DNA from 2 places in the Lysinibacillus louembei genome. Region 1 is predicted to be linked to the other one. Evidence: a T-box and tRNA genes for the amino acid it is inferred to sense, from the RefSeq annotation. Region 1 holds a T-box; the other holds one or more tRNA genes.
The links. The T-box of region 1 lies ahead of ileS (isoleucine--tRNA ligase). A T-box ahead of a tRNA ligase gene usually reads a tRNA of that ligase, here a tRNA-Ile.
Positions count from the first base shown of each region.

Region 2: it encodes a tRNA-Ile, which carries the amino acid that the T-box ahead of ileS (isoleucine--tRNA ligase) is inferred to sense. The anticodon was not compared.

Region 1 covers NZ_CP137624.1:3,875,963-3,882,504, forward strand. The annotation lists gene R6U77_RS19380 (type III polyketide synthase) at 1-86, shown strand, start outside; gene R6U77_RS19385 (isoprenylcysteine carboxyl methyltransferase family protein) at 74-610, shown strand; gene R6U77_RS19390 (EAL and HDOD domain-containing protein) at 690-1,919, opposite strand; gene ileS (isoleucine--tRNA ligase) at 2,316-5,075, opposite strand; T-box leader at 5,125-5,350, opposite strand; gene R6U77_RS19400 (DivIVA domain-containing protein) at 5,413-5,934, opposite strand; gene R6U77_RS19405 (YlmH family RNA-binding protein) at 6,027-6,542, opposite strand, start outside.
Region 2 covers NZ_CP137624.1:2,270,521-2,277,062, forward strand. The annotation lists gene nadB (L-aspartate oxidase) at 1-262, opposite strand, end outside; gene R6U77_RS11295 (cysteine desulfurase family protein) at 352-1,434, shown strand; gene R6U77_RS11300 (hypothetical protein) at 1,503-1,940, shown strand; rRNA gene rrf (5S ribosomal RNA) at 2,129-2,243, shown strand; tRNA gene R6U77_RS11310 (tRNA-Val) at 2,253-2,328, shown strand; tRNA gene R6U77_RS11315 (tRNA-Thr) at 2,337-2,412, shown strand; tRNA gene R6U77_RS11320 (tRNA-Lys) at 2,417-2,492, shown strand; tRNA gene R6U77_RS11325 (tRNA-Leu) at 2,511-2,595, shown strand; tRNA gene R6U77_RS11330 (tRNA-Gly) at 2,638-2,712, shown strand; tRNA gene R6U77_RS11335 (tRNA-Leu) at 2,719-2,807, shown strand; tRNA gene R6U77_RS11340 (tRNA-Arg) at 2,817-2,893, shown strand; tRNA gene R6U77_RS11345 (tRNA-Pro) at 2,903-2,979, shown strand; tRNA gene R6U77_RS11350 (tRNA-Ala) at 3,006-3,081, shown strand; tRNA gene R6U77_RS11355 (tRNA-Met) at 3,100-3,173, shown strand; tRNA gene R6U77_RS11360 (tRNA-Ile) at 3,181-3,257, shown strand; tRNA gene R6U77_RS11365 (tRNA-Ser) at 3,275-3,367, shown strand; tRNA gene R6U77_RS11370 (tRNA-Met) at 3,407-3,483, shown strand; tRNA gene R6U77_RS11375 (tRNA-Asp) at 3,487-3,562, shown strand; tRNA gene R6U77_RS11380 (tRNA-Phe) at 3,577-3,652, shown strand; tRNA gene R6U77_RS11385 (tRNA-Gly) at 3,660-3,733, shown strand; tRNA gene R6U77_RS11390 (tRNA-Ile) at 3,738-3,814, shown strand; tRNA gene R6U77_RS11395 (tRNA-Asn) at 3,824-3,898, shown strand; tRNA gene R6U77_RS11400 (tRNA-Ser) at 3,902-3,992, shown strand; tRNA gene R6U77_RS11405 (tRNA-Glu) at 4,001-4,072, shown strand; gene R6U77_RS11410 (nuclease-related domain-containing protein) at 4,210-5,127, opposite strand; gene R6U77_RS11415 (tetratricopeptide repeat protein) at 5,210-5,689, opposite strand; gene R6U77_RS11420 (MerR family transcriptional regulator) at 5,780-6,535, shown strand.

The sequences.
Region 1 (6,542 bases):
ATAGGACGTCTGATGCATTCGGCTTACTCGTTGCCTTAGGTCCTGGCTTTTGTGGGGAAGCTGTCTTAGTGAAATGGGGGGCATAAAGGTGTCTTATTTATTTATAGGAATTATTATTTTACAACGCTTAGCAGAGCTGTTTATTGCCCAGCGCAATGAGCGTTGGCTTCGTGCACAAGGAGCCTATGAGGTTGGGACATCACATTATCCATCTATGCTTGCATTGCATAGCAGCTTTTTTATTGTTCTGCTGCTAGAAATAACGTTCAAAAAAACGTCGCTATCTTCCTTTTTCCCGATATTGCTATTGCTGTTTCTGCTCGTGCAAGCTGTACGTATATGGTGTATCCATTCCTTAGGTCGCTTTTGGAATACTAAAATTTTGATTTTGCCAAATGCTAACGTTGTTCGCAAAGGGCCTTATCGCTTTTTGCGTCATCCTAATTATCTTGTTGTTAGCCTAGAGCTTTTCCTGCTGCCTTTCATGTTCCAAGCTTACTTCACTGCATTTCTTTTTACTATATTAAATATAGTCATGCTCTTTGTTCGTATTCCAATTGAGGAACGAGCATTACGACAAGCTACTAATTATAATGAAACGTTTAAATAACGCGAGGGTTTTTGCACGCCCTTATATCGATAAAGAAACTACATTGAAAAGTGCATAATGCTTTCAATGTAGTTTCTTTTTATAATAATTTATCAGCCCAAGTCGATGCTTCACTATACAATTCATCCATTTCATAAGCATCCAAACCCAAAGGCGCTCCCATTTCCTCAAGCTTATCCCACTCTAGCTTACTTAGTGTAATACTAAATTGTAAATAAGGCGTTATATCTGTTGGATCGCCTAAAAGCGTATGAATGACATTGTTTGATAAAGGAAGTTTTTCTATAATATCTTCTAAATTGCTCTTCAATAATGTATCAATTAATGAAAACATACCTGTTAAAAAATATTCTGATGAATTTTTCTTATTATTACGCTTTGCCAGCATTTCACAAACTTTTGCTCTAAATAAAGATGAACGCATAATCTCCTTGTAAAAATCTCCATTGTCTCCAAAATGCTGCTCACTCATTGCTATAAAATAAATCCATTTTCTTAAGTTTGGAATACCAATCATCATAATTGCTTGTCTAACCGAGTGAATTTTTGATTTGGATTGTGCAGTTGTAATATTGATTGTTTGTAAAAGTTTATATGTTAACGATAAATCATTTTCTATACTTTCAGCTACTAATTGAACATTCGGCTCTTCGTCATTTAACAATACTAATGTATTTAAATATTGAATTGTATTTGACGGAATACTCGCGCCAGTCAAAGTCTGCGGCTTTTCGAAAAAATAACCTTGGAATAGTGTATATCCTGAATTTTTAGCAATATGAAAATCATCATATGTTTCTACTTTTTCTGCAAGTAACTGAATATGTGGGAAATGCATCTTTACTTTTTTCTCGACTTTATAACGCTCTTCTATAGGGGACAATAAAAAATCGATTTTAATATAATCGATAAATTGAAATAGTTCGTCGTATTCTTCTATTTGCTCATTTAAAATAAAATCATCTAGTGCAATTTGAAAGCCTTTTGCTTTTATCTCTCGTGCTCGTTCAGTCAGCTTTTTTGTAATCGCAATATCTTCCAATATCTCGATTACTATTTGAGTAGGATCTAACCAATCGAAAATAGAGCTATATAATAAATTCTCAGTAAAATTCACAAAAACCGGCTTGTCCTTCATCACTTTTTCTGCACCAAAAAGGAGGAGCGTATTCACTAGCACTTTTGCTGTAGCAGTATCAGAATCAATATTAGGAAATTCATTTAAATCTTTACTTCTATATAATAATTCATAAGCAATAACTTCTTTTTTAGCATTAAGAATTGGCTGTCTACCAACAAAAATCTCCATTCCATTCCCCTTCTTTTTATATAATTTTATGGGCAATTATTCCATTTTATTTATAAAAAAATAAAAATTTAAGTATTAAGTCATAAATAATTCTTAAATACAATCAATTTATGAAAAGATTAGTTATATAGCATTATATATAATATATAAAAAAAACAAACTTTAATTGCCTGCTTTAGTATAGATAAATGAGTAATAGCCAAAATTCATTTCATACAAAATTGCTATGATTATTTATTGCTGCCTCTTCCTTCTTAAAAAGCTCTAAAAAACCCTGAACTACTCCATTTCATAAAATAGTTCAGGGTATTTAGCTAAAATTATTTATCAATTATGCCTCAGTGTAATTGTGTCAGTGGCTTGATTTGAATCAGCAATAAACATTGCTGAATTAAGTTAAATATAATATTTTTCTACAACATCCGCACAGCGAGCACATAATGTCGTATGCTTAGCATTTGTGCCAACAGTTGGTGTAATTGTCCAGCAGCGCTCACATTTTTCACCTTCTGCTTTTTCGACAACAATTGCTGTTTTATCTAAAACTAAAGCATTTGCTGGTGCATCTGCTTTCACGCCAGCTACTTCAAATGCTGAAACGATAGATAATTGTGCAAAGTTGATATTAGCGTCCTGTAGTAATGTTGCTACTTCTTCATCTGCATAAACCGTTAATTTTGCCTCTAACGATTTACCGATTGTTTTCGCATTACGCGCTTCCTCTAATGCTTTTAACACTTCATCACGTACCGCAATAATCTTTGTCCATTTTACGCGTAGCTCTTCGAAGTTTGCTTGCTCATCAACTTCTGGGAAGTCTGTTAATTGTACAGACGCTTCCTCTTGACCTAAGTAAGACCACATTTCATCTGTTGTATGCGGTAAAATTGGCGTCAATACTTTTAACAATGTCATTAACGTATCATACATCACTGTTTGCATTGCACGACGATCTTTTTGATCTGCACCTTCAATATAGACAACGTCTTTAGCGATATCTAAATAGAAGGAAGATAACTCTATTGCTACGAAATTGTTGACAACTGTATAAACTGTTGAAAACTCGTAGCGGTCATAAGCCGCACGTACTGTTTTTAATACGTCTTGCAGGCGCATATACATATATTGATCCATCTCACGTAGCTCACTATAAGCAACGCGGTCTGTCGCTGGATTGAAGTCTGCTACGTTACCATGTAAGAAACGCAATGTGTTACGGATTTTACGATATACTTCCGATACTTGCTTTAACATATCCATTGAAATACGCACATCACCTGTGTAGTCAACAGACGCCACCCATAAACGCAAAATATCTGCACCATATTGATCCATTACCTTTTGCGGGATGATAACATTGCCTAACGACTTACTCATTTTGCGTCCTTCGCCATCTAATACGAAGCCATGTGTTAATAAGCCTTTATATGGTGCATGACCATTAATTGCAACAGATGTAATTAACGATGAATTGAACCAGCCGCGGTGTTGGTCAGAGCCTTCTAAATAAAGGTCTGCCGGATACTGCATACCACGCTCTACTAGTACGCCTTGATGTGACGAGCCTGAATCGAACCAAACGTCCATAATATCGTTTTCTTTCGTAAACTCACCGTTCGGGCTACCTGGATGTGTAAAGCCTTCTGGTAATAGTTCCTTCGCTTCTTTTTGGAACCAAATATTTGAGCCGTGCTCACGGAACAATGCTGCAATATGTGCAATCGTTTCTGGTGTAATAATCGGCTCACCATTTTCCGCATAGAAAATTGGAATCGGCACGCCCCATGCACGCTGACGGGAAATTACCCAATCTCCACGGTCACGAATCATATTATATAAACGTGTTTCACCCCATGCTGGTGTGAATTCTGTTGCTTTGACAGCATCTAGTAATTCACTACGGAACATTTCAACAGATGCAAACCATTGTGGCGTTGCACGATAAATAACAGGTTTTTTTGTACGCCAGTCATGTGGGTATGAGTGTGTGAAGAAGTTAAGCTTTTCTAATGCACCAACTTCCTTTAATTTTTCCGTAATCACTTTGTTCGCATCATCGTAGAAAAGACCTTCAAAGCCCGGTGCTTCGCTCGTATAACAGCCACGATTATCAACAGGTGATAACACCTCTAAGCCATATAACTTCCCGACATTAAAGTCGTCTTCCCCGTGTCCTGGTGCAGTATGAACGCAGCCTGTACCAGCATCTGCTGTAACGTGGTCGCCAAGCATCACAAGTGAATCACGGTCGTAGAATGGATGTGCTGCTACAACACGGTCTAATGCTTCACCTTGTAGCTCCTGCACAATTTCATAGCTTTCCCATGCTAATTCTTGTGCGATTGTTTCAAGTAAATCTTTTGCGATAATAAATTTATTGTCAGCTACTGCGACAACAACGTATGTTAATTCTGGGTTTACTGTAATACCAAGGTTTGCTGGTAATGTCCAAGGCGTTGTTGTCCAAATAATAAATTTCGCATCTGCTGGCACAACACCTTTTGCATCTTTAATCGCAAAGCTTACATAAATCGATGCAGATTTGACATCTTTATATTCGATTTCTGCTTCCGCTAATGCTGATTCAGATGATGGTGACCAATAAACTGGCTTTAAGCCTTTATAAATATAGCCTTTTTCCGCCATTTTACCGAACACTTCAATTTGACGTGCTTCAAATTCAGGCTTTAATGTGATATATGGATTTTCCCAATCGCCACGCACACCTAAACGTTTAAATTGTTCACGTTGATTAGCGATTTGCTCATAGGCATATTCCTCACAAAGCTGGCGGAATTCTGCTACTGACATTTCTTTGCGCTTAACGCCTTTGTTTGTTAATGCTTGCTCAATCGGTAAGCCATGCGTATCCCAACCTGGCACGTATGGTGCATGATAGCCTGTCATTGAACGATGACGTACGATCATATCCTTTAACACTTTATTTAACGCATGACCAATATGGATGTCGCCGTTCGCATATGGAGGTCCATCATGCAGTACATAATGTGGGCGATCCTTCGTGCGCTCAGTAACAAGCTGATAAATATTTTGTTCATTCCATTTTTCTTGCATTTTCGGCTCATTTGCTGGCAAATTTCCACGCATTGGGAAATCTGTTTTCGGCATTAATAACGTGTCTTTATACTCTACCATTTGTTTAAAACCCTCCTTAGATAAATAAAAAAAAGCTTCTCATCCCTCAAAAAGGGACGAGAAGCTATAACTCGTGGTACCACCCTAATTTACACAAAAGTTTGTGTCTCTTAGAACGCTGTAACGTTGCGTCAAACGAAATTACTTACTCATTTTTGTTTTCAGTAATTTAGCTTAGAAGTGATGTTCTGCTCTAATTGTTTCGTCTGAGCTCCCACTATCCCCAGATCGCTAGTCAGCAATTAAAACATACTGTCTTCCTTAAGTGCCATTGTGCATATATAACTCAGTATATGAAAAACAGAAAAAAACGTCAAGCGCTATAGCAACGCTCAAATTATTTTTCGATGTCCTCTACAACCTTCACCTGCTCTTGAATATCTGTTAAATCAACATCGTATTCAAGTAAATGCTCCCAATCATCGGTATTCAGCAAATCAAGCTGTGCTTCTACAAGCATTTTGAAACGGTTGCGGAACACCTTTGATTGCTTTTTTAGTTCGTCAATTTCAATCGTAATTTTTCTTGCCTTTGTTAAAGCATCGTTCACGATACGGTCAGCATTTTTTTCTGCTTCCTTGACGATTAGCTTCGCTTCCTTTTGTGAATTGCGACGAAGCTCTTCAGCAGCATCTTGTGCTACAACGATTGATTTTTGTAAAGTATTCTCTAATGTATTGAAATGACTAATTTGCTCTGACATCATTTTCACTTTTTCTTCAAGCTCTTTTTTATCGCGCAAAATAATTTCATAGTCTTTAATAATTTGATTTAAAAATTCATTTACTTCATCTTCCACATAGCCGCGAAAGCCTCTCGTAAACTCCTTATTATGTATATCAAGCGGTGATAACGGCATTACATGACACTCCTTTATCCATATCATCTTTTCATCTATTATAAAGCTTTTATGCCATTATGAACACGAAAATTCATAAAAAACAGCGATATTTATGATTTTTGCTCTAAACGTCCTATTTGTAATCGGATTTTATCCTTTTTTGTTCGTCCTTCAGTCATCAGTATTTTGAAGCGTCCGAAGCCTCTGACAGATACGATATCGCCTTCCTGCAATTCAAAGCTTACATGCTCACGCTCTGTCCAATTGACCTTCACTCTTCCTGATGTTACTAAGCTTTGTGATTTTTGACGTGACATATTTAAGACAGTAGCAAGTACAACATCCAGCCTCATCGATGAAATAAGCACAAGCTGCTCTCCCCATTCTTCCTCTGTTTGAATTAAAGGAGCTTGTTCATCTAATTCCTCGACATGAATCTTTACTTTGCCAATCGATGTTAAATTCGCCCTCACATAATCAGCTACTTCTGTCGCGACGGCAAACTGGGCTGTACTGTCTGCTACGCGAATATCACCAAATTTACTGCGATCTATGCCGAGTGACAATAAAGCCCCAAGCACATCTGGATGCTTTAATTGGACAAATTTAGCCGGATAATTGACACG
Region 2 (6,542 bases), 1.6 Mb from region 1:
TGAGCTGTGCGCCATCTTTTATTAATGTTTCAACATTCGATGTGTGATGATATTCACCAGCGAGCATTGTGTCGTGAATATGATAATTAATATCGTCTATTTGTGTTGTAACAGCCGCAATGCCTCCCTGTGCCCTATAGGAGCTACTTGTTACTACAGAAGACTTTGTGACAAGCTGTACATGAAAATGTTGCCCTAATATGCGAGCAGCTTGAAGTGCAGCAATGCCACTGCCGATTATAAGAACATCTGTTTTGCACATAATAATACCTTCCTTACAGTTGTCTTGACACATATCTTTACATAAAATAAAAGAGAAAACAAGACTGAAAATTAGAAAGGGAGAAAAAGATGATTTATTTAGATTACGCAGCAACAACACCAATGACAGAAAAGGCAATTGCCGCATATTGTGAGGTGGCGAAAAGATATTACGGCAACAGCTCAAGCTTGCATGATGCAGGGGGGCAAGCCCAATATTTCGTTGAACAAGCAAGAAATGTGATTGCACAAGCACTTGATAGAAATAAAGATGGGATTATTTTTACCGGCAGCGGAACGGAAGGCAATATATTGGCTATTTTGTCATTAGCCCTTGCCTCAAAGAAGGGCAAGCATATTATTTCATCACAAGCCGAGCATACATCTGTTCATGCGGCATTAAATACATTAGAAAAAATGGGCTATCAAATTACAAAGCTAGCTTTACAGCAAGATGGTTGTATTGATATCAAACAGTTACGTGCTGCTATTTGTGAGGAAACTGCTGTTATCACAATTCAGCATGTCAACTCGGAAATAGGTGCGATTCAGCCAATTGAAGAAATCGCACGCATTGCAGAAGAAAATAACGTATTCATCCATGTGGATTGTGTCCAATCATTTTGCAAATTGCCGTTACAAGCCCAAGTAGATGCGATTACTGTATCGGCACATAAAATTGGGGGACCTAAAGGCTGTGGAGCTGTTTATATTAACCCGAAGTTACAAGTACCATCATTAGTGCCAGGTGTTACGCATGAAAAAGGATTGCGTGGAGGCACATTAGATACACCTGCAATTGTGGCTTTTGCTACAGCAGTAGAGGAATATCATTACAAAAGAAGTCATTATGAAACCTTGCGTCAATACTTAAAAGAGACTTTACCAAAAAGCTGTAAATTAATTGAAACAAAAAATCAATTGCCCAATATTTGTGGTGTCATAATGGACAAGGTTGAAGGGCAATATGTGTTATTGAAGCTTAATGAAGCGGGGATTGGCATATCCACAGGGAGCGCCTGCGATATTCATAGTGATTCAGGCACGAAAGCTATTTTATCTATGGGTTACTCGGTGGCAGCTGCGCGTCAATTTTTTAGAATTTCTTTTGGAGAAGACACATCTATTGAAGATTTACAAAAGTTGAGTCAAACGCTTTTGGCAATTGAGTGAATCTTTAATTTTTGCATTTTGTGCCGAATAATAAAATAGGAGCTTTCTACAGAAAGGAGGAGAAATCGGTGCACATCAAAGGGTCGCAAACTGTAAACTTTGCTATGGATAATGCTGTAATAACAAAAGAAGAGGAGCTGTTAAAGAAAAAGCAGGAATTGGAGCGCGAATTAAAAAAGCAACAAAAGATGACAGAGCAACTTAAAAGGGAAGCTGAGGCTGCCAAAAAGCGAATGGAAGCAGAGCAAGAAGCATTAAAAATTCAATTAACTTGCTTAAAGATTGCAGGGCGTATTATGGTTGGAGATAAAGTACCTGGAAAAGACCATCAATATTTGGTGAAGCATGACCCGTCGCTTTATGGGAAAGCTTTATTGATGAAAATTACAAAAGAGAATCCCAAGGAACATAAGCAATTATCAGGGGAGGAAGAGAATAATGCGCGGTCATCTCATCATGCAAGTTCTGAGCTTCAAAATGAAACGGCAGTGGATATTAAAATATAAGTGTTAGTAAGATAAAAATAAGCTATTTTCTTTTAGAAAAGCACTTGCTATAATGAGCAACAGAGCATTGTATTTTAGCAATTTTAAAAAATAATATTTTTTTTTAAAAAAGTATTGCATAATGTGAAATAACGTTATATACTAATTCTTGTCTTGAAGAACGGGTAACGTTTTGAGAGAGAAAAGAGTCTAGTAATGATGGCAAAGAGTCACACCCGTTCCCATACCGAACACGGAAGTTAAGCTCTTTAGCGCCGATGGTAGTTGGGGGTTTCCCCCTGTGAGAGTAGGACGTTGCTAGGCTTTACATACGGAGGATTAGCTCAGCTGGGAGAGCACCTGCCTTACAAGCAGGGGGTCGGCGGTTCGAACCCGTCATCCTCCACCAATCAAAATGCCGGTGTAGCTCAGTTGGTAGAGCAACTGACTTGTAATCAGTAGGTCGTGGGTTCGACTCCTATCGCCGGCACCATTTTGAGCCATTAGCTCAGTCGGTAGAGCATCTGACTTTTAATCAGAGGGTCGAAGGTTCGAGTCCTTCATGGCTCACCATTTAAGACCTAAATAAAAGCGGGTGTGGCGGAATTGGCAGACGCACTAGACTTAGGATCTAGCGCCGTAAGGCGTGGGGGTTCGACTCCCTTCACCCGCACCAAATAATTTCATAAACTGTCAGAATAAAAATTCTTTAGCACATGCGGAAGTAGTTCAGTGGTAGAACACCACCTTGCCAAGGTGGGGGTCGCGAGTTCGAACCTCGTCTTCCGCTCCAACATGTGCCGGGGTGGCGGAACTGGCAGACGCACAGGACTTAAAATCCTGCGGTAGGTGACTACCGTGCCGGTTCGATTCCGGCCCTCGGCACCATTTTAAAAAGCGCCCGTAGCTCAATTGGATAGAGCGTCTGACTACGGATCAGAAGGTTATGGGTTCGACTCCTGTCGGGCGCGCCATTAGTTATACGGGAAGTAGCTCAGCTTGGTAGAGCACTTGGTTTGGGACCAAGGGGTCGCAGGTTCGAATCCTGTCTTCCCGACCATGTAACACCAACTGAAAGAAACTTATGGGGCCTTAGCTCAGCTGGGAGAGCGCCTGCCTTGCACGCAGGAGGTCAGCGGTTCGATCCCGCTAGGCTCCACCAACCATAAGTAAAGATCCTGGCGGCGTAGCTCAGCTGGCTAGAGCGTACGGTTCATACCCGTAAGGTCGGGGGTTCGATCCCCTCCGCCGCCATCTTAAAGGACCTTTAGCTCAGTTGGTTAGAGCAGACGGCTCATAACCGTCCGGTCACAGGTTCGAGTCCTGTAAGGTCCACCATTTTTCACTTTTATAACGGAGGAATACCCAAGTCCGGCTGAAGGGATCGGTCTTGAAAACCGACAGGCGGGTTACACCGCGCGGGGGTTCGAATCCCTCTTCCTCCGCCATCTTTTCCAAGAAAAAATGGTGAACAACATAATAATTATCGCGGGGTGGAGCAGTTCGGTAGCTCGTCGGGCTCATAACCCGAAGGTCACAGGTTCAAATCCTGTCCCCGCAACCAAAAGGTCCCGTGGTGTAGCGGTTAACATGCCTGCCTGTCACGCAGGAGATCGCCGGTTCGATCCCGGTCGGGACCGCCATTTTAAAAAAACATGGGTCAGTAGCTCAGTTGGTAGAGCATTAGATTGAAGCTCTAAGTGTCGGCGGTTCGATTCCGTCCTGACCCACCATGTATGTGCGGGTGTAGTTTAATGGTAAAACCTCAGCCTTCCAAGCTGATGTCGTCGGTTCGATTCCGATCACCCGCTCCAATAAGGGCCTATAGCTCAGCTGGTTAGAGCGCACGCCTGATAAGCGTGAGGTCGATGGTTCGAGTCCATTTAGGCCCACCAAAAGATTATTCCGAAGTAGCTCAGTGGTAGAGCAACCGGCTGTTAACCGGTTGGTCGCAGGTTCGAGCCCTGCCTTCGGAGCCATATGGGGAAGTACTCAAGAGGCCGAAGAGGCGCCCCTGCTAAGGGCGTAGGTCGGGTGACCGGCGCGAGGGTTCAAATCCCTCCTTCTCCGCCAGCAAAGCTGGCCCGTTGGTCAAGTGGTTAAGACACCGCCCTTTCACGGCGGTAACACGGGTTCGAATCCCGTACGGGTCATTCAAAAAGCAGTGCATGTCTTCGAGACGTGTACTGCTTTTTTATTGTGTAGAAAGAAGAGAAATGACCAAAACAAAAATGGGCGAATGTAGACTGTTTGCGGGCGAATTGACTGTGGAATCGGGCGAATTTTCTAGCTAATTGGGCGAATGAGGGGCGATTGTAACAATTTGCTCAGGAATCTCGTAATAAGTAGTTCTGCCTTGCTTGATTATAGGTAAATATTTTAACAAACGCTTTGCTGCATATCTCGAGGAAATCTCACAAAGTGTACGAAACTTCTGATTTGTAATTTTCGAATCTACTAATAAGCGAAAATCAGCTAATGCTTGAAAATGAGCAAATTTATCTTGATGGTGACAGTTTGAGCAAATGAATCGATCTTGCACAAAATGCATTTTAGAACTACATTTTTCACAAAATACACCTTTTTTTAAATCTGCTAATGTGAACGAAAATGATTTTATTACAGGGGCTTGCCTTGCTAGAAGTTGTTCATAAAAAGTGTTGATTTGGAGGACGGGCTTAGTATATTGCTTTAGGCTACTCTCAATAAAGCTATGAAGGTAATCTGCATGAAAGATGGGGATATGTGTATTTCGTCGGCTACCGATAATTGCGCGGCGGTTTGCAATGACTACTGCACCAACAATAGGAATATGGGGAAAAAGAGAAGACAGAAAACGGATATGACGTGTTAGTTGGGCAACAGGGTTTGGAAAGCGTTCGATAACGCCATCAGCACGAGTTCGTAGCAATTGTGATGCCTCAACATCAAAATTTAATTGCCCTGCTATGTTTTTCACCTCCAAACAAAGAATGAAAGATGAAAAAATAATGAGAAAATCCATTTCATGTTTATGTGCTGCAAAATCAATTAAACAAAAATTACGCAAAATCTGATGAGGCATAGCCAGCTCTTGCAAAAAATAAAAAACCTCATTCTCACCTGCAATACCAGCAGCAGCTAAGGCATGCTGTTCTATAAAATAATGATAGTCAGGACATTGACTAGCAACCCTCCTCATAATAGCTTCAAGTTGCTTGTACTTCAAACTATTTTCACCTCCTTTATTTTATAATAATAGGAAAGTCTGTAAATCGGAATATTTTTATAGAGAAAGGTTAAAAGTACTATTACCATGTTTCATCTAATTTCTCTGCATAAAATTGAATAGCTCTTTTGTATTTTTGAATGTTAATATCCATAGAGCTGTTAGCAATACAGTTTAACAATAGCTCCATTGCGTTTGAATGCTCATTCAAGTTGTATAATGTCATCGCATAAAACACTTGAAGTGCTTGATTTTCTGGGAATAATGCAATTGCTTTACTTAGCGTTTCTTGTGATTGTTGATATTTGCCAAGCGTTCTAAATGTGCTGCCAAGTCCTAAATAGGCATTTGCCATGTCTTCGGCATTTAATTCGCCTTGAATAGCCTTTTCATAGTATGGAACAGCCTGTGTCTCCTCACCAAGAACGTCAAAGCTCCAAGCGCATTGATATTGTAAATAAGCATCATCAGGGTGCTGTGCCGCTAGCTGCACGAACAATTTATTTGATTCGGTAAGCTTGTTGTCTTTGCGAAGTTGTAGAGCGATTTGTAGTTGATTCATTATTTTCTCCTCCTGTTAAAAATAATTATACAAAACTGTTGACCTTGACGCTACGTCAACATTTATAGTAAGCATAGAGGTGATGAACAGATGAAAATTAATGAACTGGCAAAGCTATCGGGTGTAAGCACACGTACGTTGCGCTATTACGATGAAATTGGGCTGCTGTCTCCTGCGATGAAAAATGATGCCGGCTATCGAATTTATTCGCAGAAGGAGATTGACTTATTGCAGCAAATTTTGTTTTATCGGGCACTAGATATGAAGTTGGAGCAAATTAAAGACATCATTCATGCACCGAATTTTAATGTGATGGATGCATTAGAATGTCATCGTCAGCAATTGCTAGAGAAAAACGCAATGATTCAGCAATTGCTACAAACGGTGGATCAAACAATTGAAGCATTACAGGAGGGAAAAAATATGTCAAACGAAGAAAAATTCAAAGGCTTTAAAGAAAAAATGCTACAGCAAAATGAAGAGAAATTTGGCGAGGAAATTCGTCAACGCTACGGCAACGAAACGGTTGAGGCTTCCAATAAGAAGTGGTTGAATATGACGGAGCAGCAATTTGAAGAAATGGGGCAGCTAGAGCAAAGCCTATTTGAGCGCTTACGTGAGGCAATGGCAGATGGAAACCCAGCATCTGAATTAGGTCAGGAGGTTGCTGAATTGCACAAGCGTTGGTTAATGTTTTCTTGGAAGGATTACTCGAAGGAAGCACACGCAGGGTTAGCAGCAATGTATGTGGCAGATGAGCGTTTTACGGCATACTATGATGAGCGCGTGACAGCTGGCGCTTCACAGTATTTACATGATTGTATCGTAGCCTATGCGACGAAATAATGCTGTT